DNA from 4 places in the Nocardiopsis oceani genome. Region 2 is predicted to be linked to each of the others. Evidence: riboswitches for the same ligand, from Rfam matches in the RefSeq annotation. Region 2 holds a riboswitch; each other region holds the start of a gene.

Region 1 (7,620 bases), on a different contig from region 2:
GTTGATCGCCCACGGGGCGCTCACCCCGATCGGACGGGCACTGACCGGCACGAACGCGGCACTGACCGAAGCCTTGAACACCCTGCTGCCCGAGGTGCAGGACACCGTCCGCTTCCAGGGGGACCTGACCGCCACGGTCATGGGGACCCCGGCGACCCGGCTGGAACAGCTCCTGTCCACCGTCGCCGACCGCGAAGGTGACGGGTACGCGAGTGTGTGGCGTCTGTCCGCCACCTCCGTGGGCCGCGCCCTGGACGAGGGGTACACCGGCGACCGAATCCTCGAAGAATTGTCCGAGGTGGCCGCGGACGGCGCCCTGCCCCAGACCCTGGAATACCTGGTCAAGGACACCGCCCGCGCCCACGGGCGGATCCGGGTGGCGGCCGCGGCCAGCTGTGTGCGGTGCGCGGACCCGGCCCTTGCCCGGGAGATGGTGGCGGACCGGTCCTTGCGCGACCTGCGTCCGCGCCTGATCGCCGACACCGTCCTGATCAGTGCGAAATCAGCGAAAGAGACGATCACCGCGCTGCGGAGCGCGGGCTACATGCCCGTTCGGGAGAACAGGAGCGGGGACACCGTCATCGAGCGCGGCCGTTACACGGCAGGAACCGGCGAGGGCGGACAGGTCGGTGTCCCACTGCCGTATCTGGTCCAGCAGCAGGACCTCGAAGCTTGTGCCCGGCGCCTGACGGACCAACCCTGACCGGAGTTCCCCGCCCGGGCGGCCACGCCGCCGCCTGAGATTTCATTGTTAGCTAAGTTCACACGCATAGCATGTACTATGTGTTACGCGGTGCCGTCGCGGGCTTCGATAGTCAGGACGGTGCTGTGAACCTCCGGGTTTACCTGGCTTCGGAGGTCCGCTCAACGACAGGACGTTGGTCCTGAACCCGGCCCGTTCCCGGGCGTCTCCGACCGCAGTCCTACTTCCCACCGTCAGACTTCCGTGAAGGGTCCGGTATGGAGTTCGAAGAGACGATCGCCGCGCTCAGCGCCAAGGTGCAGAAGCAGCGCGAGGTGATCCAGACCGAAGAAGCGGCGAAGAACGCCTTCGTCATGCCGTTCATTGCCACCGTGCTCGGCTACGATGTCTTCGATCCGCACGAGGTGGTTCCCGAATTCACCGCCGACGTCGGCGTGAAGAAGGGGGAGAAGGTCGACTACGTCATCATGCACGACGACGAGGTGCAGATCCTCGTCGAGTGCAAGAAGGTCGACGACGGCCTGAAGGCGGAACACGCCTCTCAGCTCTACCGGTACTTCTCGGTCACCAAGGCGCGGATCGCGATCCTCACCAACGGGGCGGAGTACCAGTTCTACACCGACCTGGACTCCTCAAACCTCATGGACTCCAAGCCGTTCATGGTGCTCGACCTCAACGACGTCGACGAGAGCCTGCTCCCGGAACTGCGCAAGCTCACGAAGGCCTCCTTCGACCTCACCTCGGTGATCGACGCGGCGGAGAAACTCAAGTACCTCGGCGCGCTCAAGCGCACGCTGGCGGAGCAGTTCCACGACCCCGACGACGAGTGGGTGAAGTTCCTCGCTGGCCGCGTCTACGACAAGCCCTTCACCAAGCGGGCGCGGGAGCAGTTCACACCGCTCGTTCAAGAAGCCGCCTCCGCCTTCCTCGACGACCAGGTCAACGCCCGCCTGAAGAACGCCCTGGAATCGACGCGCCCGCAGGTCGAGGTGGAACCCGTCGACAGTGGGGAGGCCGAGGAAGAAGTCGAGGAGTCCGACTCGGGTATCGAGACCACCCTGGAGGAGCTGGAGGGCTTCCAGGTGGTCAAGGCGATCGCGTGCAGCGAAGTCAAGCCCCAGCGGATCGCCCACCGCGACTCCAAGAGCTACTTCGCGATCCTGTTCGACGACAACAACCGCAAACCGATCGCGCGCCTGCACTTCAACGCCAAGTCGAAGAAGTACCTGGGCACCTTCGACGCGGACAAGAACGAGACCCGCCACCCGGTGGACACCGTCGACGAGATCTACCACCACGCGGACACCATCCGCGAGACGGTACGCAACTACCTGGACTGACGCCGGAGCGGCCTGGGACGGCAGCGGCCGTGCCCGTAGGATCGGGGGCATGGGCGATGACGCGGAGGACCTGGTCAGGGGCCTCGATGCGGACGTTGGCGAGATCGTCACCCTGCTGCGTGGGCTCGCGGCCGATGCCGTCCCGGGGGCGGTCGAAGAGCCCGACCCCTCGGCCAGGCTGATCGGCTACACCTACAGGCCCGGCACGTACAAGCACCTGGTCGCCGCCATCGCCGTGCACTCCGGGCACGTGAACCTCATGTTCGCCAAGGGCGCCGATCTCGCCGACCTCGATCCGGGCGGTCTGCTGGAAGGCACCGGCAAGAAGGCGCGGCACGTCAAGTTCCGCACCGCCGCGGACGTCCACCGGCCCGGCCTCCGCGAGCTGCTCGTGGAGGCCGCCGCCCGCACCCCGCGTCCCTGAGCAACGCTCCCGGACCGTGCCCGGCCGCCACTACTGCTTGCTGCTGCTCTTCCGGCGCTGCCCGCTCTTGGCGAACACGGCGTAGAGCACGCCCGCGAGTGCGAAGAGCAGGACCACGGCCAGCATCCCCGTTTCGTCGGGTGAGTAGTACCGCTGAGTCTGCTGACCGGCTTCCGCCCAAGCGGCCTGGAAGAGGTAGGGGATCTCCTGAGCCGTCTGAGTGAAGTGCGAGAGTGCTGCGGTAGCCCCCGCCGCGATCGCGACGGTGACGACACCGAGCACAGCACCGACGGCCGCCCCGGACAGCGCACGGACAAGCACGTTCCTCTCCCTTCGGTTGCGCATACGGGTCTGACTGTGCCGATCCGGTTCTGGTTCCCGCTGATGGTTGTGGACCGCCCCCGCGCCGGATCAGGACGGGGCGTCCGAAGGTGCGACCGGCTCCTCCGGGGGCAGTCCGAGCGTCGCCGCGGCGTGGGCCACCCAGGCGGCGGCGTAGGACTCGGCGGAGACGTCTCCGGGGACGTGGCCGATGAGCGCGTCGAGGATCGGATAGTAGGTCAGCGATCCCATGAGGACGGCCGCGGTGGCGCGCGGGTCGGCCACGTGGATCCTGCCCTGGGCGGACTCCGCGCGCAGCCAGTCGGAGAGGCCGGTGTAGACGGCCGCGACGATGTCGGCCCAGATCTCCTCCAGGAGGTCGGGGACACCGTCGAGGTCGCGCAGGATGATGCGGAGCAGCTCGCGGTCGCGCTCGATGCCACGCCAGGTCTCGTCCACGATCAGGCGTAGCGCGTCGTGGGGGTTCTCCGGGAGCTCCCGTTCGAAACTGCTTCTACCGTTGCTGAGGGTTCGGCTGTGCCTGCGCACCACCGCGTCCAGGAGGGTTCGCTTGGACCGGAAGTGCTTGTAGAGCGCGCCGGATCCGGGGGTCAGCCCGCAGGCGACCTGGATGTCGGCGACGCTCGTGGCCTTGTAGCCCTTGGCGGCGAAGAGGCGGGCGGCCTCGGTGATGAACCGCTCGCGGCTGGTCGAAGACCGAGGGCTTGTTGACTCCATGGTGAGAGAGTACTCTCTCACCATGGTTACCGCGCAAGCCACCGAGACCATCCGGTGCGCTCCGGACGATCTCCTACAGCTGGTCATGGACATTGAGCGCTACCAGCACGTGGACGACAAGATCCGCCCCGTCCACTGGGCCAGGCGCCAGGGCAACGTCACCGAGTTCAAGTGCCGCCCCACGCTCGGCGGCCTTCCCACACCGACCCCGGTCATCCAACTCGTCGAACTCACGCCGGGCGAACGCGTCGACATCTCGCTCGCGCCGGCCCCGCGGAACCGGATCGCCCGGGCGATGGCGCACTTCCACGCGAGCTTCGTCTGCCGCGAGGTCCCCGGCGGCACCGAGGTCACCCGGACGCTGAACTTCACCTTCCCGGCGGCCCTCCGCTGGTTCTACGAACCCCTTCTGCGCGGTCGGCTGCAGAGGGAGGTCGCAGAGGAGATGTCCCGGGCCAAACGCCACCTGGAGGCGGGGAACGTACGGGATCCTTGAACGACCGAGCCGCGGCGCTCGTCATTGCGGCGGTCGACGGGGCCGGCGATCGCTGGTGTCCGTACTGCGGGACACGGGGGCGGAGGCGTGCGGCCCGCACATGGGCCGGGCCGGTGAGCTGGCGATGATCGCCTTCCGGCGTGTCTGAGGGTTGACCTCGTGTAGGAGATCCAATAGGTTCACTCAGAGAACAATTGTTCGCATTCCGCACGAATTGGGTTATGCGCAACCGGACACGGTGGAACCGTGCCCGCACCAAGTGGCTCGGCACCCTGCCCCCGACGGTGACCGTGCCAGAGGGCGCGAACGTGTCGGCTGGCCGCGGCCCCCGTTGACAGAAAGCCGAGCCCCACATGGCACGCAAAACCACACCGCCCTTCCGCGCAGACCACGTCGGCAGCCTGCTGCGGCCCGAACGGCTGCTCAAGGCGCGCACCGAGCACGCCGCGGGCAGCATCGACGACGCGGAGCTGCGGGCAATCGAGGACGACTCCATCCGCGACGTCGTGCGCATGCAGGAGGAGGCCGGGCTCCAGTCGGCCACCGACGGGGAACACCGCCGCGGGTCCTGGCACATGGACTTCATCTACCAGCTCGGCGGGATCTCCAAGGTCAAGGACGAACTCAAGGTCACCTTCCACAACGAGAAGGAGGACATCGAGTTCACCCCCTCCGGGCTTCGGGTCACCGAACGCATCCGGTCCGAGCACACCATCTTCGGGGACGCCTTCGCCTTTTTGCGGGAGACCGTCACGCGCAACACCCCGAAGCTGACCATCCCCTCGCCGAGCATGGTCCACTACCGGGGCGGCTCGGCCGCCATCGACCCCGAGGTCTACCCCGACCAGGAACAGTTCTGGGCTGACCTGTCGGCGGCCTACGCCGACCAGGTGCGCGCCCTCGGCGAGCTGGGCTGCACCTACCTGCAGCTGGACGACACCAGCCTCGCCTACCTCAACGACCCCTCACAGCGCAGCATGATCGACGAGCGCGGCGACAACGGCGACCAGCTGCACACCCGCTACATCCGCCAGTTCAACTCCGCACTCGCCAACCGGCCGACCGGCATGAACGTCACCACCCACATGTGCCGCGGCAACTTCCGCTCCTCGTGGGTGGCCAGCGGCGGCTACGACCACGTGGCCGAGGAGCTCTTCAACGAGCTGGACGTGGACGGCTTCTTCCTGGAGTTCGACGACGAGCGCTCCGGCGGCTTCGAACCCCTGCGCTTCGTCCCCGAAGGCAAGTACGTGGTCCTGGGCCTGGTCACCACCAAGAAGGGCGAGCTGGAGAGCAAGGACGGACTCAAGCGCCGCATCGAGGAGGCCGCCCGCCACGTGCCGCTGGAGCAGCTGTGCCTGTCGCCCCAGTGCGGCTTCTCCTCGACCTTCGAGGGCAACGACCTGACCTACGACGAGCAGGTGGCCAAGCTGCGCCTGATCGTGGAGACCGCCGAAGAGGTCTGGGGCTAGTCGACAGCCGCCCTCCCATGGGGTGAGGCCGTGCGCGTGAGGAGTAGCCCGGGACAGCACCCATGGGCTACCTTGAGCGGGAGTGACACGGGGTGCCCGGAACCGAATTCCCGGGCTGAGATGACACCCGTCGAACCTGATCCAGGTAACGCTGGCGAAGGGATGTCCGCACACGGCCGGTGGCATCGGTGGCCGAGGGGATCACCTTCGCCCATGTCAGAAAGGCCACCGATGAGCTCCTCCCGCACCGCGCTCCCCATCGACCAGCAGACCGTCGTCGTCACCGGCGGGGCCCGGGGACTCGGCTCCCACCTGTCCCGGGCCTTCCTGGGCCAAGGCGCCCGCGTGGTGGTCAACTACCTCCACAGCGCCGAAGCCGCCAAAGAACTCGCCACCGCCCACCCCGACCGCGCCTTGGCCGTGCAAGCCGACGTCCGCGACCCCGAACAGGTCACCGCGATGGTCCAAGCCGCCCAGGACCACTTCGGCACCCCGGTCACCACCGTCGTCAACAACGCGCTCGCCGACTTCACCTTCAACGGCGACGCCCGGCCCCACGCCGACACCCTCACCCCCGAACACCTCGACCAGCAGTTCAGCGGAACCGTCCACGGCGCCCTGAACACCGTCCGGGCCGCCCTGGACGCCATGCGCGGCCAGGAGTTCGGCCGGGTGATCAACGTGGGAACCAACCTGTTCCAGCAGCCGGTCGTCCCTTACCACGACTACACCGCGGCCAAGGCGGCCCTGCTGTCGCTGACCCGCACGCTCGCCCACGACCTGGGACCCGACGGCATCACCGTCAACATGGTCTCCGGCGGCCTGCTGCGCACCACCGACGCCAGCTCCGCCACCCCCGACGAGGTGTTCGACATGATCGCCTCCACCACCCCGCTGCGCCGGGTCACCACCCCGGCCGAGTTCGCCGACGCGGCCCTGTACTTCGCCTCCCCCTGGGCGCGCGCGGTCACCGGCCAGAACCTCGTCGTCGACGGCGGGCTGGTGATGAACTGATGGCCGCCCCCACCGAACGCCAGATGCACCTCAACCTGTTCATCTTCGGCTGCGGCCACCACAAGGCCGCCTGGCGCCACCCCGACTCGCCCGCCGAACGGGTCGGCGACATCACCTACTTCGAGGAACTGGCCCGCACCGCCGAACGCGGGCGCCTGGACGCGGTGTTCTTCGCCGACGGCCACGCCGCGGGCAACGTCGCCGGCGGCCCGTGGTGGTTCCTCGAGCCCCTGACCGCCCTGTCGGCCATGAGCCGGGCCACCAGCCGCATCGGGCTGGTCAGCACCGTGTCCAGCACGTTCTACACCCCCTTCCACGCCGCACGCCTGCTGGCCTCCCTGGACCACATCAGCGGGGGACGGATCGGCTGGAACGTGGTGACGTCCATGTTCGACACCGAGGCCCGCAACCACGGGTACGAGCAGATGCCCGCACACCAGGAGCGCTACGAGCGCGCCGAGGAGTTCGTACAGGCGGTACTGGCGCTCTGGGACTCCTGGAGCGACAAGGCCATCCACTACGACCGAAGCGGCGTCTTCGCCGACCCGGACCTGGTGCGCCCCATCGACCACAAGGGCCGGCACTTCCAGGTCGACGGTCCGCTGAACGTGCCGCGCCCGGTCCAGGGCAACCCGGTGCTGTTCCAAGCGGGCTCGTCGGAGCAGGGCCGCACGCTGGCGTCCCGCCGCGCGGAGGCCATCTACTCCGTGGCCTACGACCTGCCCAGCGCCCAGGCGTACTACAGCGACGTCAAAGCCCGGATCCGCCAGGTCGGCCGCGACCCCCGGGCCGTCGGGATCATGCCCGGGCTGGTCACCTACGTCGGCTCCACCGAGGAGGAGGCCAGAGCCAAGCAGCGCGAACTCGACGAGTTGCTGCCGGTCGAGGAGTCGTTGCAGCAGCTGAGCCTGTTCACCGAACAGGACTGCAGCGACTGGGAGCTGGACGCCCCCGTTCCCGAGCTGCCGCCACTGGAGGAGTTCACCGGTCCCAAGGGCCGCTACGAGACCATCCTGCGCATCATCAGCTCCGAGCAGCCCACGGTGCGGCAGCTGCTCGGACGGCTGGCCGCCGGCGGCGGACACTGCACCATGGTCGGAACCCCCGAGCAG
Region 2 (7,620 bases):
ATCAGAAACTGTCCGGATTGCCGCTTCGGTGCCCTCCGCTGTCTATCGTCTGCCCTCTAGTGGGGTTTGGCGGTGTGTTGGGGCCGGATTATTTATATGATCCTCATCACACTGGTCGTCAGCGCCAGGACCTGGTATTTGCCCGGTTTCGCCCTGTCAAACCTCGCAAAGCGGGCACGAGAAACCACCTGATTCAGGCGCCCCTGTGGTTGTTTTCCGGTTCTCCGTCATGACAAGTCAGAAAATTAATCCCGGATGTTGCCCCGGGCTTCGGGGTGGGTAGGGATGACCGAATGCACCCGGTGGTCGCGGGATCGTATTCCGGACATCCCCTTGCGTCCGGTGAGTCTCCTAAGAACCATTCGCCCCATCTTCGGTCGGCCTGCTCTGTGCTGCTCCCGGATTTGTTGGTCGACTCGTCTTGATGTCGAGGAAAAGGGTGGTCGTTTTCGTCTGATGTGCGAGTGATCACGCCACATGGTTGATCTGAGGGCTTTGCCGGGGATTGAGGAAGCTTTTCGGTGACACGCCCGTTATGGCGGACTTCCCTTTGCGCGGCCCTTGGGAAGGTGGTCGACGCAGTGTCCGTCCTGCCTGGCAGGCGGGCAGCACACGGCCGTAGGGGGGCGACGTGACGGAGTCGAACCAGGGTGGTCTGTTCACTGGGAAGGCACAGGAACTCCTCAGGAGTGACCTGCTGAAGGGGCGGGGCGGTACGCTCCTGCGCCTGTCGGGGTTGAGCGTGCTCGCCGGGCTCCTGACAGCCGCCCTGATCATGCCGTGGGCGGGCGGGCTCGGGGTGGTCTCCAGGGACGCGGCCGCCGGGTTCATGGACCTTCCCGGCGACCTCGACGTCCCCCACCCCTCGTCCCGGATCCTCCTCACCGACGACGCCGGAGAGCCCTTCGGCGAGGTCGCCGAACGGGAACGCGAGGTGGTCGGGCTCGACGACATCAGCCCGTGGGTGACCTCGGCCCTGATGGCGATCGAGGACGACCGCTTCTACGAGCACAGCGGCCTGGACCTGCGCGGTGTGACCCGCGCCGCGCTGCGCACTGCCCAGGGCGACCTGCAGGGCGGCTCGACCATCACCCAGCAGTACGTGAAGAACCTCCTCATCGAGAGCGCTGAGAACGAAGAGGAGCTGGAGGAGGCCAGTTCGCGGACCCTGAGCCGCAAGCTCGTCGAGCTGCGCTACGCCATCGACATCGAGGAGCGCCTCACCAAGGACGAGATCCTGGAGGGCTACCTGAACCTCTCCTACTTCGGCTCGGGCGCGCACGGCATCGAGGTCGCCGCCAAACGGTACTTCTCCGTGTCCGCGGCCGACCTGGACCCCGGGCAGGCCGCCCTGCTGGCCGGCTTGGTGCGCGGCCCCTCCTTCTACGACCCGCTCAACAACCCGGAGGAGGCGCTGGAACGCCGTGACCTGGTGCTGGACCGGATGGTCGCGACCGAGATGCTCGACGCCGACGAGGCCGCCGAGTACCAGGACGAGGACCTGGGTATCGACGCCACCTCGCGCGGGGGTAGCTGCGCCGAGAGCGACTACCCGTTCTTCTGCGACTACGTCATGCACTGGCTGCGGAGCTCGGACCTGCTCGGCGACACCGCCTCCGAGCGCGACCAGCGCATCTCCCAGGGCGGCTTCACCGTCCAGACCACGCTCGACCCCGACGCGCAGGACTCCGCGCAGGACGCCATCGACAACCGTGTCCCCTACGAGGACTCCACCAAATTCGCCGCGCAGGCGCTGGTCGAACCGGGCACCGGCCGCGTACGCGGCTTGGCGCAGAACTTGCGCCACGGTTTCGACGACGAGCAGGTCGGAAGCACCTCGATCAACCTCGCCGTCGACCAGGACGACGGCGGCTCCACCGGCTTCCAAGCGGGCTCGACCTTCAAGACGTACACGCTGGCCGCCGCCCTCGACCAGGGCCTCGGGTACGGCACCAGCTTCGACTCGCCGAAGAGCCTGTCGGTCAGCGGCATGTCCAACTGCGAGGGCGGCACGATGTCCTCGTGGAGTGTGCGCAACGCCGGCGAGAGCGACGAGGGCAGCCACAACATGATCAGCGCCACCAAGGGTTCGGTGAACACCTACTTCGCCCAGCTCCAGCGGCGCGTGGGCCTGTGCGCCACCGCGGAGATGGCCGAGAAGGCCGGTGTGCACCGGGCCGACGGCGAGGAGCTCGGGGTGTGGAGTTCCTTCACCCTCGGCGACCAGGAGGTGTCGCCGCTCAACGTGGCCGCCTCCCACGCCACCTTCGCCGCCCGGGGCGTGTACTGCGTGCCCCGCCCGGTGCGCGCCGTGAGCGACGACGGAACGGATGAGCGAGTCAGCACCGAGTCCGAGTGCGAGCAGACAGTGGAGGAGAGCGCCGCAGACGGCGTCAACCACCTGCTGCAACAGACCTTCGACGGCGGTACGGCCAACGGCCTGGGCCTCAGCCGTCCGGTCGCCGGAAAGACCGGGACCACCGACAACGCCGCCTACGCCTGGTTCGTCGGGTACACGCCCAACCTCTCGTCCGCGGTGGCCGTCGGCGACGTGCGCGGCGGCGAACAGAACCCGCTCCAAGGCGTGACCATCGGCGGCAGTTACTACGGGATCGTGTACGGCGGCACACTGCCCGGCCAGATCTGGCAGGAGACCATGCGCGGCGCCACCGCTCCGCTGCCGTCGGACGGCTTCGCGGGTTCGCCGGGGGCCTTCGGCGACCCGGACGCCGAGCCGCCCAAGTCCGACGACGACGATGACGACGACGATTCGGACTCAGACGCCTAGGCGACCCTGCTCCCGGCGCAATCCGACCCCCCACCGTCGAAGCGAAAACCGGGAGCGGGACCGCCGCTAGGGGGAACCTCCACACTGGGAAGTGAGGACTGTGGGTGGGAAATATCCCACGGCCCGCTTATGTGACGCATAATAGAGAGATACCGACAGGGGAGCGCGTGAGCGCTGAGAGTGCGGCACCCCGCCGCAGACCCTTACACACCTGATCTGGGTCATGCCAGCGAAGGAAGTCATAGGAACCCGTCACCGTGCACGTGCCCTCACATGCGCCCGTTGACGCTCTTGGCTGCATGGGCCCTCGTCACCCCCGACGAAGGGACATCACCGACATGAGTACAGACAACAACCCCGGCGCCGGGCCCGGCACCGGCGCTACGAGCGGATCCGAGCCAACCGGGTTCATCCAGGAGGTGCGCGCCAAGTTCCGGAGCTGGCGCACCGTCGACATCGTCGTGGCCGCCGTGATCGGTGTCGCCATCGGCGTCGTCTTCTGGCTGTGGAACCTCGTCTGGTCGGTCACGTACCCGCTGTTCGTGGCCTTCCCGCCCGGCCATGCCGTCATCTACGGCATGTGGCTCATCTCCGGCGTGCTCGGAGGCCTGATCATCCGTAAGCCCGGTGCGGCTCTGCTCACCTCGATCGCTGCTGCCTCCGTGTCGGCGATCCTGGGCACGCAGTGGGGGATGCAGGTCATCCTGGCCGGCACCATGCAGGGCCTCCTGGCCGAGCTGGTCTTCCTCGCTTTCGCCTACAAGCGCTGGACCATGGGCGCGGCCGTGCTCGCGGCCGCGGTGTCCGCGCTCTCCCCAGCTGTGCGCAACAACATCGTTACCAACGTCACCTGGCCGCTCCACTACCAGCTGATCTTCGGAGTGATCGTGGTGATCAGCGCCGGTCTCATCGCCGGTGTGGGCGCGCGATTGCTCACCACAGCGCTCGCCAAGTCCGGCGCGCTCGCTCCCTTCCCGTCGGCCAAGGGCTGACCGATGGCCGAATCAAGCGCACGAGGAGCACGCGTCGAGCTCTCCGGCTGGGGGTGGAAGCACTCGGGCCGGGACACCTACGCGCTGCGCGGGGTGGACCTGACCGTCGAACCCGGCCAGCGCGTGCTGCTGCTCGGCGCCTCCGGCGCGGGCAAATCCACCCTTCTGCACTCCCTGGCCGGGCTCACCGGTGAGGACGGCGCCATCAGCGGCGACCACGAAGGTTCGCTGCTTGTGGACGGTCGCCCCGCACATCGGGGGCGGGGCGGGGTCGGGCTGGTCAGTCAGGACCCCGAGACCCAATTGGTGATGGCCCGCGCCGGAGACGACGTGGCGTTCGGGCTGGAGAACCTGGGCGTCGCCCCGGATCAGATCTGGCCCCGCGTGGAGCGGTCCCTGTCCGAGGTGGGCTTCCCCTACGGCCTCCGCCACTCCACCGGGGCGTTGTCCGGCGGAGAGAAACAGCGGTTGGTCATCGCGGGGGCGTTGGCCATGCGTCCGCGTCTCCTGTTGCTGGACGAGCCCACCGCCAACCTCGACCCCGTCGGCGCCGAGCTCGTTCGAGTGCTGCTGTCCCGGCTACTGGCCGAGACCGAGGCGACCCTCGTGCTGGTCGAGCACCGGGTCGCCGACGTCGTGGACCTGGTGGACCGGGTCGTGGTGGTGGAACCGGGCGGCGGGGTGATCGCTGACGGGGCACCGCGCACCGTGTTCGCCGAGCACGGTCGCTCCCTGGCCGACCAAGGTGTGTGGATCCCCGGGAACGAGCCCGCACCCGAAATCCCACCCGCACCTGGCGGGGCGCCCGTGGCCGAGACCGTGGACGTCGTGGCCCGCACACCCTTCCAAGTGGGTGTGCGGGCCACGCCCCGACGCACCGTGCTCGAGGAGGTGAACGTCGCCCTGGGGGCGGGTACCGCCACCGCCCTGACCGGACCCAACGGCGCGGGCAAGTCCACGCTCCTGACGATGCTGGCCGGTTTGGTCAAACCCCATCAGGGTCAGGTGTTGCCGCGCGGGCGGTTGGCGGACGCGGATCGGCGCCCGCTCGTTCGCTGGCCGGCGAGGAGGCTCGCCCGGCACGTGGGTACGGTCTTCCAGCACGCCGAGGACCAGTTCGTCACCACCACCGTCCACGAGGAACTCCGCTTCGCACCCCTGCGCGCCGGGATGGGCGAGGCCGAGACGGAACGCTGGGTGGGCGAGCTGATGGAACGCCTGCGACTGACCAAGCTCGCCGGAGTGCACCCGTACACGCTCTCCGGTGGCGAGAAACGGCGCCTGTCCGTGGCGACGGCGCTCAGCTCCGGCCCCGCGCACGCACCCGACATGCTGGTTCTGGACGAACCGACCTTCGGCCAGGACACCCGGACCTGGACGGAACTGGTGGAGTTGCTGGGGGTCTTGCGGACCGAAGGCCGGGCCGTGGTCATGGCCACGCACGACGGGCTGCTCCAACGCCATCTGACCGACGTGCGCGTGCGCGTGGCCGACGGTCGAGCCCGGCAGGAGCCAGCCCCTCCGGCGACCGTCACCGCCGCCCCCTCACTCGACGGACCGGACCGGGAGGCGGGCACATGACCGCTCAGAACACCGAACTGAAGACCGCGGGGACTGCGGGCGGGGACACCCTGACCCTGGACGTGCCCGAGGGCGGTGGCGCCCGCTACTGGCTCATGGGCCGGAACCCGGCCGCCAAACTGCTGGCCGCGATGTTGATCGGACTCGGACTGGTCCCGGCCGTGGACGCGGTCACGGGCGGCGTGGTTCTGTTCGCCGTCCTGCTGATCGTGCCGTTCAGCGGCGTCGACCGGCGCACCCTACTCGTCCTGTGCGGTCCCTTCCTCCTGATGGGGCTCACCACCGGGTCGGTCAACTACCTGTACGGGGAACACGGTCTGGAGGGAGCCGCGGGTGCGACAGTGCGCCTGCTCGCCATAGCCCTGCCCGGGCTGCTCGCGGCCATCAGCAGCGACCCCACGGAGATGTCCGACGGCCTGGTGCAGAAGCTCAGGGTGCCCGAGCGCCCCGCCATGGGGGTGCTCGCGGCGCTGCGGCTCATCCCGCTGCTCGCCGACCAGTGGCGGACCATCACGCTGGCCCGACGGGCCCGGGGCCTGGAGGCCGGGCGGAACCCGGTACGGATCCTCACGCTGTTCTTCGGAAGGCTGTTCGCTCTGCTGGTGCGCTCCATCCGGACCGGAACACTGCTGGCCACGGCGATGGACGCGCGCGCCTTCGGCACCGGAAGGCGCAGCCACGCCCGGCACAGCCGCTGGCGCACGGCCGACACGCTCCTGCTCGCGGGCGCCGCCGCTCTGCTGGTGACCGCCTACGCCGTCTCCGCGCAGCTGGGGACCCTGGTGCTGCTGTTCGGCTGACCCGGGTGATAGGTAACGGGGGACACTGATGTCGAAGCGAAGAAGGTGTACAACGTGGGCGAGTTCGTGCGTGTCGAGGCCGACCCGGAGAACCCGGCGGTGGCCGTCATCCGGCTGGACCGTCCCAAGGCGCTGAACGCGCTGAACGGCCAGGTCACCAAGGAGATCGCGGAGGCGGCGGCCACCGTGTCGGCGGACTCCGCCGTGCGCGCCGTCGTTCTCTACGGCGGTGAACGGGCGTTCGTGGCCGGGGCCGACATCAAGGAGATGGCCGACCTCACCCACGCCCAGATGCTGGAGTACTCGCGGGCGCTCCAGAACGCGCTGACCGCGGTCGCCCGTATCCCCAAGCCCGTCGTGGCGGCGATCAGCGGCTTCGCGCTGGGCGGCGGCTGCGAGCTGGCGCTGTGCGCGGACTTCCGGGTCGTGGGCACCAAGGCCAAGCTCGGCCAGCCCGAGATCCAGTTGGGCGTCATCCCCGGCGCGGGCGGCACCCAGCGCCTGCCGCGCCTGGTGGGCCCGGCCAAGGCCAAGGACCTGGTCTTCAGCGGCCGCCACGTGCGCTCCGACGAGGCCAAGGAGATCGGTCTCGCCGACGAGGTCGTGGCCGACGAAGAGGTCTACTCGGCCGCCGTCGCCCTGGTCGCCAAGTACGTGGACGGCCCGGCCGTCGCGCTGGGCGCCGCGAAGGAGGCGATCGACAGGGGTCTGGAGACCGACCTGGACACCGGTCTGGAGATCGAGCGCCTCCAGTTCTCCGGCCTCTTCGCCACCGAGGACCAGAAGACCGGCATGCGCAGCTTCATCGAGCAGGGACCCGGCAAAGCCGCCTTCAACGGCCGCTGAGGGGCTGTGCGAACAGTTCGGGGCGGGTAGTGTCGAGGCGTTCGCCTCGGCACGCCGCCCCGCTCTTCCCCTTCACTTTGTGTTTCCGCGCCGTCACCTGGATTTTTTGTCGAGTCAAGCGGTGATGCGGGACGCAGGGAAGACGTCCGGAATCGGCCAATGAGGGGGGCTGGCGGGGAACCGCTCACGCGGATTTTCCGTCATACTCGTCAATGGTCGTCCCAGCACGGACGGTCCGCCCGGAGCCCCCGGTGGTGCGCGCCGCCCCCACACTCTCCGGCGGAATCCAAGAGACCACACGGGCCCCTCAAGGGGCCGTACAAGCCAATGTTGACCCATCCCCCCGGCCGATAAACTGGACGCGGCGGTATGCGGTCTTGTGAGGGGATGAGTTCTCGATGGCAATGTCGGCAGGTTTCCCCACGGGTGAGGAGCTGCCGGAGCGCATCGGCCACTACGTGATCCGTCGTCGCATCGGTGCGGGCGGGATGGGCGTGGTGTACCAGGCCGAGGACCCCCGGACTGAGCGGTTCGTCGCGGTGAAGGTTCTCAAGCCCGAGGTCGCCGGCGACCATATCGCGCGCGCCCGGCTCGCCCGCGAGGTCGAGACGAT
Region 3 (7,620 bases), on a different contig from region 2:
GAGTGGATGCGGGGCGACGGCTCCGCCGAGCACCTGCGCTCCGCCCTGAACTTCCACCACCGCGCGGGTGTCCCCGTCTCCCGGGTCACGGTCCACACCCCGACCTTGGACGACGTGTTCCTCGCACTCACCGACCGCCCCACAGCGAAGGACCAACCGTCATGACCGCTCCCCTGCGCGCCGAGGCCGTCCTCACCAAGCGCGGACTGACCCATTCCCTGCGGGACGTCGACAGCATGGTGACCGCCGTGGTCGCCCCGGTCGCCGTCATGCTCCTTTTCGTGACCGTCTTCGGCTCCGCCGTGGAAGGCCTGACCAGCGACGCGTCCTACGTGGACTACGTGGCGCCCGGGGTGATGCTCCTGTGCGCCGGCTTCGGGGCCTCGATGACCGCGACGGCGGTGCACTCCGACCTCTCAAAGGGCGTGATCCGAAGGCTGCGGACGATGCCCATCCGCGCCTCGGCGGTGGTGACGGGACACGTGGTGGCCGGAACCTTGCGCAACCTGGTGTCGACGCTGCTCGTCCTGATCGCGGCGGTCGCGCTGGGCTTCCGACCGGAGGCCTCCCCCACCGGGTGGCTGTGGGTGCTGGCGCTGGTGAGCGCCTACATCGTCCTACTCACCCTGGTCGCGGCTGCCTGGGGGCTGGCCGCCCGGTCGGCCGACACCGCGGCGACGTTCGCCTTCGTCGCGCTGTTCGTGCCCTACCTGTCGTCGGCCTTCGTCCCCATCGAGGGGCTGCCGTCCTTCCTCCAAGGCTTCGCCGAGCACCAACCGGTCTCCCTGGCCATCGAGACCCTCCGCGAACTCACCTCCGGGGCGCCCGTCGGCGACCAGGTCACCGCCTTGGTCCTGTGGATGTCCGGGCTCACCGTGGCCGCGCTCGTCCTGACCCAGTGGCTGTTCCAGCGCGCTGGGCGGCGCTGAGCGGAGAGGCCCGGACCGCCAAAGGCGCGGGGCAGAAGGACACGACGCGGCCCCGGTACCCCCTGGCGGGGCTCCGGGGCCGCGGTCGGTGTGTCCCTCAGGTGTTGTCGGCGCGGGCGGTCAAGCGGGCCTTGAGCGCGGTGGCCGCCGCGCGGGGATCCTCCGCCTCGGTGACCGCGCGGACCACGACCACCCGCGTGGCACCGGCGCTCAGCACCTGGTCCACGTTGTCGAGGTCGATCCCGCCGATCGCGAACCACGGCCGGTCAGAACCCAGTGCCGAAGCGCGATGCACCAGGTCCAAGCCGGCGGCCGGGCGTCCCGGCTTCGTGGGCGTGGCCCAGGTCGGACCCACGCAGAAGTAGTCGCTCCCGGCTTCCTCCGCGGAGGCCGCGGCGGCGTCGACGTCGTTGTTGGAGCGGCCGATGACCGGGTCGGCGCCGACGATGTCGCGCGCCATGGGCACCGGGAGGTCGCGCTGCCCCAGGTGCAGGACGTCGGCGCGCACCGCACGGGCGATATCGGCCCGGTCGTTGACGGCGAGCAGGGCGCCGTGGCGCTCACACGCCGCACGCATGACCTCGAGGGCGGCCAGCTCCTGGCGCGCTTCCAGGCCCTTGTCCCGGAGCTGGATGATGTCCACTCCCCCGGCCAGCGCAGCGTCCGCGAACTCCGCGAGATCGCCGCGCTCCGTACGGGCGTCGGTGCACAGGTACAGAAGGGATGCGTCCAGGCGCTTGCGCAGGCTGGTTCCGTGGCTGGTCCTCACCCGCCCCACTGTAGGGCCTGGCGCTCCGGGCGGCCGAAGGGGCGCGCCCTCCGGGCCGCCCGGCGGTGTCTCGCGCGGCCCCGCCTGAAGCTGCCCGTGAACGGTGCTCTAGGAGGCCGTGTCCTCTAGAAGGCCAGGCTCTGGGCACGGCGGCGCACTTCGGTGCCGCGGTCCTCGCGCATGGCCTGGATGGGCGTGCCCGGCAGGCTGTCGTCCGAGGTGAAGAGCCAGCGCAGGGCCTCTTCGGTGGAGAAGCCCGCGTCGGAGAGCAGCACGATGGTGCCGGACAGCCCTTTGACGAGGTCCCCACCGTCCAGGAAGGCGGCGGGGATGGAGAGCTCACCGCCACGGACCACGCCCATCATGCGCTTCTCGCGGATGAGTGTCTTGATCCGGTTGGGGCTCACGCCCAGCGGCTTGGCCGCCTCGCGCAGGGTCAGCCAGTCGCCGACGAGTTCGTCGAGTTCAGGGTCGCTTTGTGTCACCCCACCAATCTGCCACATCCGCCGAGCGCCGGTGGTCGTCCGGCGGCACCTGGTACTCGGCGCACCGAGATCCCCGCCACACCGGGTCTGGACACCCTGCCCTAATATGGGAGGAGAGCAGACACGTCCCGCGGGAGCCGGGTGGACCCGGCTGAGAGGGAGGCTGGCCGCCTCCGACCGCACGAACCTGATCCGGATCATGCCGGCGAAGGGAGTGGAACACGGCGCCGTGCGCACCTTCGATGTTCCCCAGCACGCAAAGATTCGTCCTACCAATACCGGTACACGTGAGACCGTGACCGTGGTCGGCGGCGGCATCATCGGCCGGGTCACCGCCTGGCGGGCCGCCCAACGAGGGCTGCCCGTCACCCTGATCGAACCCGACCCGGTCAACGAACCCTCGACCGCCCGCGCGGCTTCGACCGTCGCGGCCGGCATGCTCACCCCCGCCACCGAGGCGGTGTTCGGCGAGGAACCCCTGATGGAGTTCGGGGTGCGCTCCGCCCGCCGCTACCCCGACTTCGTCAAGGAGCTGGAGGACGCCAGCGGCGTGGACGTCGGCCTCCAGACCACCGGAACGCTCCTGGTCGCCTTCGACCGCGACGACCTGGCCGTCCTCACCGAACTGCACGCGCTGCAGCAGCGCCTGGGCGTGGCCGCCGAACGCCTGACCAGTCGGGAGTGCCGCCGCCTGGAACCCATGCTCGCCCCCGGCGTACGCGGAGGGGTGCTGGCCCCCGACGACCACTCCGTGGATCCGCGCCGACTGCTCTTGGCCCTCGCACGGGCCGGTGAGCGCGCCGGTGTGCGCGAGATCGCGGGACGGGCCGAGGAGGTCACCTCCCCCGGCCCCGACGGCGCCCGCCTGGGCGTGCGCCTGGCGGACGACTCCCTGGTCGCCGCTGGGCAGGTCGTCCTTGCCGCGGGCTGTTGGGGCGACCGGATCAAGGTTCCCGAGCCGGTAGTGCCCCCGTTGCGCCCGGTCAAGGGACAACTGCTGCGCGCCCGAACCCCCTCGGGGGAACCGCCCCTGGTCAGTCGCACCGTGCGCGGCCTGGTCCGCGGTTTCCCGGTCTACCTCGTCCCCCGGGCCGACGGCGAAGTGATCGTCGGCGCGACCCAGGAGGAGCTGGGCCACGACACCGCTCTCACCATGGGCGGGCTGTGGCAGGTCCTCCGGGACGCGCGCGAGCTCGTACCCGGGGTGACCGAGCTCGAGGTCACCGAGACCTGTGTGGGGCTGCGGCCCGGATCACCGGACAACGAACCCCTCCTGGGGCCCACCCTGGTCCCGGGCCTGCACCTGGCCGCCGGGCACTTCCGGCACGGGGTGCTCCTGGCCCCAGAGACCGGCGCGGTCATGGCCGATGCACTCACTACCGGCTCGCTGCCCGACCACGCGCGCCGGTTCGCCGCCGACCGGGAACTGGCCGGCGGCGGTGCGCAGACGACCTGAGAGAACACTGGAACAAGACGTGGGAGAAGCAGTGGAACTGATCATCAACGGCGAGGCGCGCCAGACCGCGGCCACCACCGTGGAAGCGGTCGTACGCGATGTGGCATCGACCCGGGACGGGCAGATCCAGGGCGGGATCGCCGTAGCCGTCAACGACGAGGTGGTGCGCCGCACCGCGTGGTCCGACACCACCCTGGCCCCGGGTGACCGCGTGGACGTTCTCACCGCAGTACAGGGAGGCTGAACCATGCCCGAGACGCCCCTTACACACACGCTCGACGACCCCTTCGAGATCGCGGGTGTCACATTCGACTCCCGCCTCATCACCGGAACCGGCGGAGCACCCTCACTCGAGGTCCTGGAGGAGGCCCTGCAGACCTCCGGCACCGAGCTCACCACCGTGGCGATGCGCCGGGTCAGCCCCGGAACCCAAGGGTCGGTCTGGGACATCCTGGAGCGGAACAAGATCCGCCCCCTGCCCAACACCGCAGGGTGCTTCACCGCCGCCGACGCGGTACGCACCGCCAAACTCGGCCGCGAGGCCCTGGAAACGGACTGGGTCAAGCTGGAGGTGATCGCCGACGAGCACACCCTCCTCCCCGACCCGGTGGAGCTCCTGGACGCCGCCGAGGCCCTCGTGGACGACGGTTTCACCGTCCTGCCGTACACCAACGACGACCCGGTACTGGCGCGCCGCCTGGAGCAGCTGGGCTGCGCGGCCGTCATGCCGCTGGCCGCGCCGATCGGCTCGGGGCTGGGCATCCGCAACCCGCACAACCTCGAGCTGATCGTCGAGCAGGCGAACGTCCCGGTCATCGTGGACGCCGGGATCGGTACCGCCAGCGACGCCGCACTGGCGATGGAGCTGGGCTGCGACGCCGTGTTGTTGGCCACCGCCGTGACCCGCGCGCAGAAGCCGGTCCTCATGGCCTCGGCGATGCGCGACGCCGTCCGGGCCGGGCGCGGAGCGCGGCTGGCCGGACGCATCCCGGTCCGCCGACATGCCCAAGCATCCAGCCCTGACGTGGTCTGACCGCGGCCGAACAGCAGTGCCCGCGCCCACCGCCACCGGCGGCCTTCAGGAGGCGCCTTCGGTAAAGCGCGGGTGAGCGCGGCGTCACTGCCAGGTTTGCCGCTGTCCCCTACCGTGGGAGGGGTGTGCGTGCCGCCGGACGGCACCTCACGGACTGACCGCCCAGGCGCGAACGTCCCACACCGACTCCACACCGGCCGCCACGCCGTTGGACGCGGGGACGCCGCGACCGTGAACCGCGGGGCGAGACCCGACACCGGCTTCCGCTATTGTGTCGGTTCGACACCCTGTGTCGGGTACGCGCCACCGGCCGCGAATGCCCGCGCTCCCCGCAGCAAGGACACTACTCCGCCGTGGACATGACCACTTCCGACCCGCTTGTAGGCGCGACGCTGGACCGTCGCTACTTCGTCGAGTCAAGGATCGCCGGTGGCGGTATGGCTACGGTCTACGTCGCCCACGACCTACGGCTGGACCGACGGCTGGCCCTGAAGGTCATGCACCCCTCCCTTGCACAGGACCCCTCCTTCGTGCAGCGCTTCATCAACGAGGCGCACTCGGTCGCCAAGCTCTCCCACCCCAACGTGGTGCAGGTCTTCGACCAGGGCGAGGACGCGGGACACGTGTTCCTGGCCATGGAGTACGTCCCGGGCCAGACCCTGCGCGACCTGCTCCAGGAGAAGGGTCGGCTGGGTCCGAAGGACGCCCTGCAGGCGATGGCCCCGGTCCTGGCCGCGCTGGGCGCCGCCCACCAGGCGGGCATGGTGCACCGCGACGTCAAGCCCGAGAACGTCCTCATCACCAAGGACGGCCGGGTGAAGGTGGCCGACTTCGGGCTGGCCCGCGCGGTGGAGCAGTCCAACCAGGGCCTGACCCGCACCGGCACACTCATGGGTACCGCCGCTTACCTGGCGCCGGAGCAGATCGAGAAGGGCGTGGCCGACGCGCGCAGCGACGTGTACGCCGCGGGCATCATGCTCTACGAGCTGCTCACCGGAGGCCAGCCGCACACCGGCGAGACGCCCATCGCGATCGCCTACCAGCACGTGAACGAGGACGTTCCCCGCCCCTCGCACTTCCTGCCCAACCTGCCGCCCGCCGTGGACGCCCTGGTGACCAAGGCCACCGAGCGCGATCCCCGGTACCGGACGGGCAACGCCGGGCAGTACCTGGCGAAAGTGCTGGAGGTCCTGCGGACCCTTCCCGACGACGCCGCGGCCGCCAAGGGGCCCCTGGCTCCGGTCGCGCCGCAGGGCAGTGCCGCAGCCACCATGACCGCGCCCCAGTTGATCGCCGGCGGCGCCGGGCTCGGGACCGAGAACGCCACCATGGTCGTCGACATGAGCGGCGCCGACCTGGACGGGGACGACTACGACGACGGCCCGGACGAGGGCGGTTCGTGGTTCGCCCGCAACCGCCTGACGGTGATCGGTGCCGTCGTCCTGGCCCTGGTCGTGGGCGTCACGAGCTGGTGGTTCCTCATCGGCAGGTTCGAGCCCGTACCCGATGTCGTGGGCACCGACCCCGACACGGCCAGCGAGATGATCCGCTCGGCCGGGCTCGTCGTCGAGCAGTCCGACGACACGGTCTACAGCGACGAGGCCGCACCGGGCGAGGCTGCCGAGACCGAACCCGAGATCGGGGAGCGCCTCTCACCGGGTGACCCGGTGACCGTGTTCCTGTCCAAGGGACCGCAGTCGGTGGACATGCCCGAACTGGTCGGCGAGGACTACGCCAACGCGCTCAAGGAGTTGGAGGACCTCGGATTCGAGGCCGAGGACATCGTCCAGGAAGAGGTCGACGCTCCCGAAAACGACCCCGGTGAGGTCCTGGAGACCGAACCCGAAGCGGGAGCGGAGGCCGACCGCGAGCAGCCGGTGGTCCTCACCGTCAGCCTCGGCATCCCCGTCCCGAGCCTGGTCGGCCAGGAGCAGGAAGACGCCGAGGACGCCCTCGAGGAGCTGGGCCTGGAGACCGAGATCGTCGAGGAGGAGAGCGAGACCATCGACGAGGGCACGGTCATCGACCAGAACCCCGATACCGGCACCAACGTTGGCTCCGAGTCCACGGTCACCCTGACCGTGTCCACCGGGCCGCCCGAGGTCGAGATCCCCGACGTGGTGGGCGAGTCGGTCCGCGACGCCCGCGACGAGCTGGAGGACGCCGGGTTCGAGGTCGAGGTCGACCGGATCCTGGGCGGCCGGGTGGTCGCGCACCAGTCCCCGGAAGGCAGTGCCGAGGAGGGCGCCACGATCACGATCACCGCCACACCCGGCGGGATCGACCTGGGCGACGTCGAGGACGATGACGACGATGACGACGATGACGACGATGACGACGATGACGACTGACGGCCGCTGAGGGCCACCGGAGTCCCCAGCGGTCTGCTGACGGCTGGTGGCCGCCCGCGCCGGGTTAGGATCCGGCGCGGGCGGCCGGCCGGCGTCCACGTGCGCAATCTCCGGCCCGTCCGCGACCGGCCACGCGCCTCCCCTGTCGCGTGGGGTTCCCGCGCCGCTATGGTCACCGGTATGAGCGGCGAAGACATCCGAGTCATGGTGGTCGACGACCACCCCATGTGGCGCGACGCGGTAGCGCGCGACCTGAGCGAAGCCGGCGTCGAGGTGGTCGGCACTGCCGGCGACGGGGCGAAGGCCCTGCGCATCGCCCCAGCAGCGCGGCCCACCCTGGCCGTGGTCGACCTCCACCTGCCGGACACCAACGGCGTGGAGCTCACCTCGGCCCTGATCACGCTGCCGGAACCGCCCCGGGTCCTGGTCCTTTCGGCCAGCGGGGAGAGCGACGACGTACTTGCGGCGGTCAAGGCCGGGGCCACCGGCTACCTCGTGAAGTCCGCGGGGCGCGAAGAACTCCTCGACGCGGTACGGCGCGTCCACAGCGGCGAGGCCGTCTACACCCCCGGCTTGGCGGGTCTGGTCCTCGGCGAG
Region 4 (7,620 bases), on a different contig from region 2:
GGCGACACCGCCATCGCGGCACCCAGCTGGGTCAGCTACGCCGCACAGAGCCGTCTGGTGGGCCAGCGGCCCATCATGGTGCCCACCGCCACCGGCCAGGGCGGCGTACCCCAGCCGGACCTGCTGCACGCCGCCGTCAGCGATGCCCGGGAACAGGGCCGCACCGTCAACGCCGTGGTCGTCACCGTCCCGGACAACCCGACCGGTACCGTCGCGGACGCCGAGACCGTCCGCCGGCTGGCCGAGGTCGCCCGCGAACTCGACCTGGTCATCATCTCCGACGAGATCTACCGCGACCTCGTCCACGTCGACGCCGCGGGGCAGGACCGAGCCGTAGTCCACAGCCCCGCCGAGTACGCGCCCGAGCGCACCGTCATCTCCACCGGCCTGAGCAAGAACCTGGCCCTGGGCGGCTGGCGGCTCGGGGTCCTGCGCCTCCCGGATTCCGAGATCGGCCACCGTCTGCGCGGCGGTCTGCTCGGCGTGGCCAGCGAGATCTGGTCCAGCCCGGCAGCCCCCGTCCAGGAGGCCGCGGCGCACGCCTTCGCCGAGCCGCTCGAGCTGGTCGACCACATCGACCGCAGCCGTCGCCTGCACGGCACCGTGGCCCGTGCCGTAGCAGACGTCTTCACCCGGGCCGGAGCCACGGTCGCCGACCCGCGTGCGGCCTTCTACCTCTACCCGGACTTCGAGCCGGTGCGCGAGCGGTTGGCCGCGCGGCACGGAGTGACCACCGGACCCGAGCTGACCGGCCTCCTCCTGGAGCGCTTCGGTATGGGCGTCCTGCCCGCGGTCGAGTTCGGCGAGAGCTCCCACGCCCTGCGCATGCGCGTGGCCACCAGCCTCCTCTACGGGGAGGGCGAGGACCGCCGCTACGCGGCGCTGTCCGCCCGGGACCCCTTGGCCCTTCCTTGGATCCGCGCCCACCTGGACCGGCTCACCGAGGTACTCGGAGCCCTGTTGGCCGAGGCGCCCAGCAAGGTCGTCTCCGGCCCCAAGGCGGTCGTGCAGCCGGTGCGCTGACACCGGTGGCCGGACCGGCCCCACAATCGTGCCCGCCCCGCAAAGGGGGCGAGGCGGGCACAGTCAACGGGACCCTCCCTATCTCTCCCAGGGAGGGTCCCGTTATGCGTGTGCCGTGCCCGCTCCAGGGCCCGCGCCGGCCCCAGCGCCCGTGCCCGCTCCAGGGCCCGCGCCGGCCCCGGAGCTCGCTCCGGTGCGCGTGTCCGCCCCGGAGTTCGCGTTCGAGGCCAGCTCGCGGCTGGGCGTGATGACCGCCCGGTAGTGATCCACCAGCTCGGCGTTGACCGACGCCCACGTCCGGTGTGCCACCGAAGGCCGGGCCCCGGCCGTCATCCGTGCCCGCACCTCGCGGTTGTGCGCCAACCGCCCCACAGCCACCCGCAGCTCCCGGACCGAGTCCGGCGCGTACAGGAGCCCGTTGCGCTCCGGAGCCACCAGGTCCACGGGCCCGCCCGCGGCGGGCGCCACCACCGGCACCCCTGAGGCCAGAGCCTCCTGGACCGTCTGGCAGAAGGTCTCGTCCGCACCCGTGTGCACGAACACGTCCAGGGCCGCGTACAGCCGCGACAGGTCCGCGCCGGTGCGCTGTCCGGTGAAGACGGCGCCCGGCAGGAGCCGCCGCAGCCGGGCGCGTTCGGGTCCGTCCCCGACCACCACCAGCCGCAGACCCGGGATCCTGGCCAGGTGCGCCAGCAGATCCACCCGCTTCTCCCGGGACAACCGGCCCACGTATCCCACGAGGGCTTCCCCGTTCGGGGCCAGCCGACGGCGCAGCTCTTCGGAGCGGTGCTCGGGGGAGAAGCGTGCCGTGTCCACCCCGCGCCGCCAGAGGTCGATCCGGGGGAAGCCCCGGTCCGACAGGGCGGCCAAGGTGGCGGAGGAGGGGGCCAGGGTGCGGTCCACCGCGGCGTGGGTCCGGCGCAGCAGAGTCCAGAGGGCCTCGGAGCCGGGCATGCGGTAGCGCTCGGCGAACCCGGGGAGGTCGGTCTGGAACACCGCCAGGGTCGGCAGGGCCCACCTGCGGGCGACGTCCACCGCCGCCGCGCCGAACAGTGCCGGGGAGGCCAGGTGGAGGACGTCGGGGGCGAAGGCGCGCAGGGCCGCCGTCATCGCCCGGCGGTAGGGCAGGCCGACCGGGAAGTCCCGGTAGACGGGCAGGGGGAGGGCGGGCATCCGCAGGACGGGGAAGCCCGCGTACGAGGTGGGACCGCGGCCGGGGGCCAGCAGCACGGCTTCGTGGCCCTCGGCCGCGAGGTGCTCGGCGACCCGGCACACGGAGTTGGTGACCCCGTTGACCTGTGGAAGGAAGGACTCGGTCACGATCGCCACGCGCAGGGGCGTTCGCCGGTCGTGGGACGGGGATGCGGGGGACATACGGGGAGCTCCCAACGCCGTGGTCTTGCCTTCTACGACGCTAGGCGTGCCGGGTGAACACGGACCGTGGCGTACGGGAACCGCGGCCGAAGCCGGAACGTGGGAGTGTCGAGTAGGTGGTGACGGTGTCTGTACGGTCAACTGACCACCGTGTGACCCACTGGTGGCTACCATCGCCAAAAATAGTTCTATGATTACGCTAAGGAGTCATGCGGTGACGCTCGTGGAATGGGCAGAGCTGGTGCGAACCGAGCTCGACCTCGCTGAAACCGACCCCCTCCAGAAGGGGGACGTCGACCGCATACTCGATTTGGCCCGTGATGCCGCTCACTCCGTGGCGCGTCCGGCCGCGCCGCTCACGACCTACCTGCTCGGGGTGGCTGTGGGGCAGGGTGCGGACCCGGAAACAGCGGCTGCGGTGCTCAGCAGGCTCTCGTTGGCACAGGTCGATAACCCGGAGGAGTAGCCCGAAATTGGGTACTCCGAATGGCGCGCGGACACGAAGAAATGCTCATGTGGAGGACACGTGATTCGTTCGTTACGCGTCAGTGCCATTCTTTGCCGATATCGCGCACCGACTACCAGTGCCAACGTGATCTCGATGGCGCTGGTTACCGCGTCACCGCCTAGGTTTCCTCGGCCCCACACACCCACCGAAAGGGAGATCCCCCGTGGACCAACTCCTTGAGATGGCTGAGATCGTCAGCGACATCATCTGGGGACCCTTCGTCCTCATTCCGTTGCTGCTCGGTGTCGGTGTCTACCTCACCGTCCGTCTCCGCGTCCTCCAACTGCTCCGGCTGCCGCACGCCCTGTGGCTGGCCCTGATCCGGCGCAAGGAGGACCCGTCCGTCGAGGGCGATATCTCGCACTACCAGGCGCTGAGTACCGCTCTCGCGGCCACCGTCGGTGTCGGCAACATCGCGGGCGCCGCCCTTGCCATCGGTATCGGTGGTCCGGGCGCGCTGTTCTGGATGTGGGTCATCGGCATCTTCGGAATGGCCACCAAGTACAGCGAAGCCCTCCTGGGGGTGAAGTACCGCCGCACCGACGCCAAGGGCGAACAGAGCGGCGGACCGATGTACTACCTCAAGCACGGGATCAAGGGCGGCCTCGGCACGGTCCTCGGAGTCTCGTTCGCGGTCTTCGGGGCCATCGCCGCCTTCGGTATCGGTAACGGTACCCAGGCCAATACCGTGGCCCAGCAGGTCAACAGTGTCACCGGCATCGAGCCGTGGATCGTCGGCATCGTCCTGATGGTTCTCGCCGGAGCCGTCATCCTCGGCGGAATCAAGAGCATCGGCCGTGTCGCCTCCGGCCTGGTGCCGATCATGATCATCGGCTACGTCGGCATCTGCCTGGTCGTGCTCGCAGCCAACTGGGATGCCCTGCTCCCCGCGTTCCAGCTGGTCTTCGTCAGCGCCTTCACCGGCACTTCCGCGACCGGCGGGTTCGTCGGTGCGGGCGTCATGCTCGCCATCCAGATGGGTTTCGCGCGCGGCATCTTCTCCAACGAGTCGGGACTGGGCACCGGCGGTATCGCCGCCGCCGCCGCGAAGACCAGGCAGCCGGTGCGGCAGGCCATGGTGTCCATGACCCAGACCTTCATCGACACCATCATCGTGGTCAGCATGACGTGTCTGGTCATCATCGTCACCGGTGCTTGGCAGGTGGCAGAACCCGAGGACGGCTCGCTGCTCACCTCCCAGGCTATGACCGAGGGCCTGGGTGCCATCGGCCCCGGCGCCGCTGCCGCCGGCGCCTACATCGTCGCCCTGTCCGTCGCGGTGTTCGCCTTCAGCACCCTGCTCGGCTGGGCGTACTACGGCGAGCGCTGTGTGGAGTTCCTGGGCGGCCGCACGCTCGTGCTGCCTTACCGCCTGGTGTTCATCGCGATCATCTTCGTCGGTTCGGTCGCCAGCCTGGACTCGGTGTGGCTGTTCAGTGACATCGCCAACGGTCTGATGGCCCTGCCCAACCTGATCGGTCTGGTCATCCTGGCCCCGGTCATCGTGGCCGAGACCAAGAAGTTCTTCGGCCATCCGGACTGGCGCAACCCGGACGCCGTCATGGAAGACGTCCGGGGGTAGCCCCTTCTCCGGACGGACGACCAGGGGGACCGGCCATGTCCGGTCCCCCTTTCGATGCTCAGGTGTCGGCTACCACCAGGCTGGCTGTGCCGGCTACCACCAGAGGTGGAAATGGTGCACGGGGCCCTGGCCGCTTCCGGCGTCGACCTCCTCGGCCCGCCGCAGGGCCTCGGTCAGGTAGGCCTTGGCGTCGGCGACCGCGGCCCGGGTGTCCGGGGACTGCGGGATCAGGGCGGCGATCGAGGAGGACAGGGTGCAGCCGGTGCCGTGGGTGTTGTGGGTGTCCACCCGGGGGGCGCGGAACTCCACCGGCTCCGACACCCCGTCGACCAGCAGGTCCACGCTCTCCGCACCCGGCAGGTGACCGCCCTTGAGCAGGACCCGGCGCGGACCCAGTTCGAGCAGGCGCTCGGCCTGGTCGCGCATCTGCTTCAGACTGGAGGCCTCGGACTCGCCAAGCAGGTCGGCGGCCTCGGGCAGGTTCGGGGTGATCAGATCGGCGCGCGGCAGCAGCTCGGTGCGCAGCGCTTCGGTCGCGGAGCTCTCCAGCAGCCGGTCGCCGCTCTTGGCCACCATCACCGGGTCCACGACCACGTTGGGCAGCCGGTAGCGGTCCACTGCGGCCGCGACCGCCTCGGTGACCTCCGAGGTACCCAGCATGCCCACCTTGACCGCGTGCACGGTCGCGTCAGTGAACAGGGTGTCCATCTGGTCGGTGACGAAGGACGCGGGGACACCGTGCACCCCGGTGACCCCGCGTGTGGACTGGGCGGTCAACGCCGTCACCACGCTCATCCCGAAGACCCCGTGGGCGGAGAAGGACTTCAGGTCCGCCTGGATGCCCGCGCCCCCGCTGGGGTCGCTTCCGGCGATCGACACGACATTGAATGCGCTCATGATCTGGCGTTCCTTCGCTAGTGCGAACTAGGGCAGGTTCGACGGGTGTGCTCTCAGCCGGGAGAACTCTCTCCGGCACCCCGCGCCGCCGGGGCCTCGCGACCCCGGCACCGTATGCGTCTGTGGTGGTTCCGACTCTAGTGGACCGTCAAGTTCCCGCGCTCAGCGAGGGCCTCCTGCTGGGCGTGCTTGCGCCGCTCCCAGATGATCATGCCGACGACGACAACGAAGCCGGCCGCCGCGAAGGCGGCCGTGGCCGGGACGTCGGTCATCGGCTGGATGTCGCGCTGGTCGTCCTGCCAGGGCCACAGGGCGCGCAGGGAACCCGCCATGAGCCCGGTCAGCACCACGAGGGTGATGTGGTGGTGGTTCTCCAGTAGGAACTGGAGGAGCTTCACGAACAGGGCCAGTCCCGTGATCATGCCGAGGACGAACACGGTGATGTACGGGATGTCGGCGCTGCGCAGGGCGGCCATGGTGGGCTCGTACAGGCCCAGGGTCAGGAGGATGAAAGAGCCAGACAGGCCCGGCAGGACCAGGGCGCAGATGGCCACGGCGGCGGCGAAGAACACGATCACCGGGTGAGTGGGCAGGTTGGCGCCCGGCAGGCCGGTGAGGAAGAAGGCGAGTGCGGCGAAGGTGAGGGCGACGAGGTAGTGCCAGGGCTGCCAGCGCTTGCCCGCCCCCGTGTAGGGGATGTAGAGGCAGGCCAGGACCAGTCCGAAGAACAGGGCGTAGGCGTACTGGTCGTAGACCTCGACCAGCGGGGCGAGGAAGATCGCGGCCAGGATGAGGGCCACACCCATGCCGATCAGCGCTGGCAGGAGAACCGTCCAGTCGACCAGCCGGAACTGCTCCATGGCGCGTTCCTTGCCGCGGCCGCGCGGCACATCGGTCACGTACCGCTTGATGCCGCTGACCACGTGTCCGGCACCGCCGATCAGCTTGTCGTAGAGGCCGACCATCAGCGCGACCGTGCCTCCGCTGATGCCGGGCAGCGCCTCGGATGTGCCCACGGCCCCGCCGCGCACGAAGTTGAAGATGTAGGAGCCTGCTGACTTGGCCATGTTGTCGGGCGCGGGCCCGGGGAGTCCCGGGAGGGGGCGCCGTCCTCCGTCCTGATGGTGCCACCGGTTCCGTACTGGAGACCGGAGAGTCAAAGGGGTGCTGGTCCGCGCGGACCGTGCGGGCGGCCGCCGAAGGCTGCCGAGCCCGACGTCCGCGCGTAGGTTTGCCACCCGGCCGCGCCACGGGGGAGAAGGGGCGACGAGGCCCAGGGCCGGGCAGCGCCAAGTCTATCGTCGCCGGAGGGGAGGGAAGGCGGAAGAACGCACTGAGACCGCAGGTTTCGGTTGGACGCGTCGCGGAATCACCTGAGACCGAAAGGTCGGGTCGAGAGTGAGCCGGTCAGGTCGGGAGACGGGCCGGATTCAGTTCGGGAGTGAGTCGGACAAGGGATGGGCCGCGCTCCCGGAACCGTCCTTGGCCACCGACGAGGCCCACCGGTAGTCCTGCTTGCCCACCGCGGTGCGCCGCACCCGGTCCACGAAGTGCACGGTCCGGGGCACCTTGAAGCCGGCCAGCCGGACACGGCAGTGCGCCTGCAGCGCGTCCTCATCCGGGTGCGCGTCCTGGGCCAGCGACACCAGGGCCGTCACCCGCTGCCCGAGCCTCTCGTCCGGCGCGGGGACCACGATCACGTCCTCCACCCCGGGGTAGGCCTTGAGCACGGCCTCCACCTCTTCGGGGTAGACCTTCTCCCCGGCGGTGTTGATGACCACGCTGCCCCGGCCCAGCAGAACGATCGATCCGTCCTCCGCCCGGGTGCCGTAGTCCCCCGACAGCGCCCAGCGCCGACCCTCCTCGTCCGTGGGGAAGGTGCGCGCCGTCGTGATCGGGTCGTTGTAGTAGCCCAGGGGGATCCGCCCGGTCCGGGCGATGCGCCCGACCTCGACCGAGCCCGGGGGCAGCGGGCGCAGCGCGTCGTCGAGCACGGAGATGCTGCCGCCCATGGTGAAGCTCTGCCGGTCGGCGGAGACCGCGACGGTCACCTCTTCGTCGGGAACGGTCGCCGAACCGCACACACCGGTCTCCGAACCCCCGTAGGAGTCGGCGAGCGTGATGTCCTCGCGCCACGCACGCCACAGCCCGCGCACCGCGGGGGTCAGGGGGGTGCCTCCCGACCGCACCGAGGTGAGGTCCGGGCACAGCGACGGTTCGGTGAGCAGGTGCCGGG

Evidence for each region. A riboswitch is a leader RNA that binds a small molecule or an ion and turns the genes downstream of it on or off. The one in region 2 is predicted to bind thiamine pyrophosphate.
Region 1: another riboswitch for thiamine pyrophosphate. It lies ahead of ACYVDG_RS11615 (3-oxoacyl-ACP reductase); the one in region 2 lies ahead of ACYVDG_RS24985 (ECF transporter S component).
Region 3: another riboswitch for thiamine pyrophosphate. It lies ahead of thiO (glycine oxidase ThiO); the one in region 2 lies ahead of ACYVDG_RS24985 (ECF transporter S component).
Region 4: another riboswitch for thiamine pyrophosphate. It lies ahead of thiD (bifunctional hydroxymethylpyrimidine kinase/phosphomethylpyrimidine kinase); the one in region 2 lies ahead of ACYVDG_RS24985 (ECF transporter S component).

The regions. Positions count from the first base shown of each region.
Region 1 is NZ_BAAHAR010000016.1:128,921-136,540, forward strand. Features, by position in the region: gene ACYVDG_RS11580 (helicase-associated domain-containing protein) at 1-703, shown strand, start outside; gene ACYVDG_RS11585 (type I restriction endonuclease) at 961-2,043, shown strand; gene ACYVDG_RS11590 (DUF1801 domain-containing protein) at 2,093-2,467, shown strand; gene ACYVDG_RS11595 (hypothetical protein) at 2,498-2,788, opposite strand; gene ACYVDG_RS11600 (TetR/AcrR family transcriptional regulator) at 2,879-3,526, opposite strand; gene ACYVDG_RS11605 (SRPBCC family protein) at 3,549-4,022, shown strand; gene ACYVDG_RS11610 (5-methyltetrahydropteroyltriglutamate--homocysteine S-methyltransferase) at 4,376-5,494, shown strand; TPP riboswitch at 5,573-5,674, shown strand; gene ACYVDG_RS11615 (3-oxoacyl-ACP reductase) at 5,726-6,508, shown strand; gene ACYVDG_RS11620 (LLM class flavin-dependent oxidoreductase) at 6,508-7,620, shown strand, end outside.
Region 2 is NZ_BAAHAR010000045.1:40,373-47,992, reverse strand. Features, by position in the region: gene ACYVDG_RS24990 (transglycosylase domain-containing protein) at 632-2,788, shown strand; TPP riboswitch at 2,936-3,043, shown strand; gene ACYVDG_RS24985 (ECF transporter S component) at 3,127-3,780, shown strand; gene ACYVDG_RS24980 (ABC transporter ATP-binding protein) at 3,784-5,361, shown strand; gene ACYVDG_RS24975 (energy-coupling factor transporter transmembrane component T family protein) at 5,358-6,161, shown strand; gene ACYVDG_RS24970 (enoyl-CoA hydratase/isomerase family protein) at 6,207-7,007, shown strand; gene ACYVDG_RS24965 (protein kinase domain-containing protein) at 7,406-7,620, shown strand, end outside.
Region 3 is NZ_BAAHAR010000005.1:83,561-91,180, forward strand. Features, by position in the region: gene ACYVDG_RS04070 (ATP-binding cassette domain-containing protein) at 1-165, shown strand, start outside; gene ACYVDG_RS04075 (ABC transporter permease) at 162-929, shown strand; gene thiE (thiamine phosphate synthase) at 1,027-1,698, opposite strand; gene ACYVDG_RS04085 (Rv2175c family DNA-binding protein) at 1,824-2,201, opposite strand; TPP riboswitch at 2,304-2,414, shown strand; gene thiO (glycine oxidase ThiO) at 2,383-3,639, shown strand; gene thiS (sulfur carrier protein ThiS) at 3,671-3,883, shown strand; gene ACYVDG_RS04100 (thiazole synthase) at 3,887-4,672, shown strand; gene pknB (Stk1 family PASTA domain-containing Ser/Thr kinase) at 5,026-7,023, shown strand; gene ACYVDG_RS04110 (response regulator) at 7,204-7,620, shown strand, end outside.
Region 4 is NZ_BAAHAR010000032.1:59,234-66,853, reverse strand. Features, by position in the region: gene ACYVDG_RS19935 (pyridoxal phosphate-dependent aminotransferase) at 1-1,023, shown strand, start outside; gene ACYVDG_RS19930 (glycosyltransferase family 4 protein) at 1,126-2,397, opposite strand; gene ACYVDG_RS19925 (DUF6457 domain-containing protein) at 2,612-2,863, shown strand; gene ACYVDG_RS19920 (alanine/glycine:cation symporter family protein) at 3,069-4,487, shown strand; gene thiD (bifunctional hydroxymethylpyrimidine kinase/phosphomethylpyrimidine kinase) at 4,581-5,384, opposite strand; TPP riboswitch at 5,377-5,477, opposite strand; gene ACYVDG_RS19910 (DUF368 domain-containing protein) at 5,522-6,451, opposite strand; gene ACYVDG_RS19905 (acyl-CoA synthetase) at 6,815-7,620, opposite strand, start outside.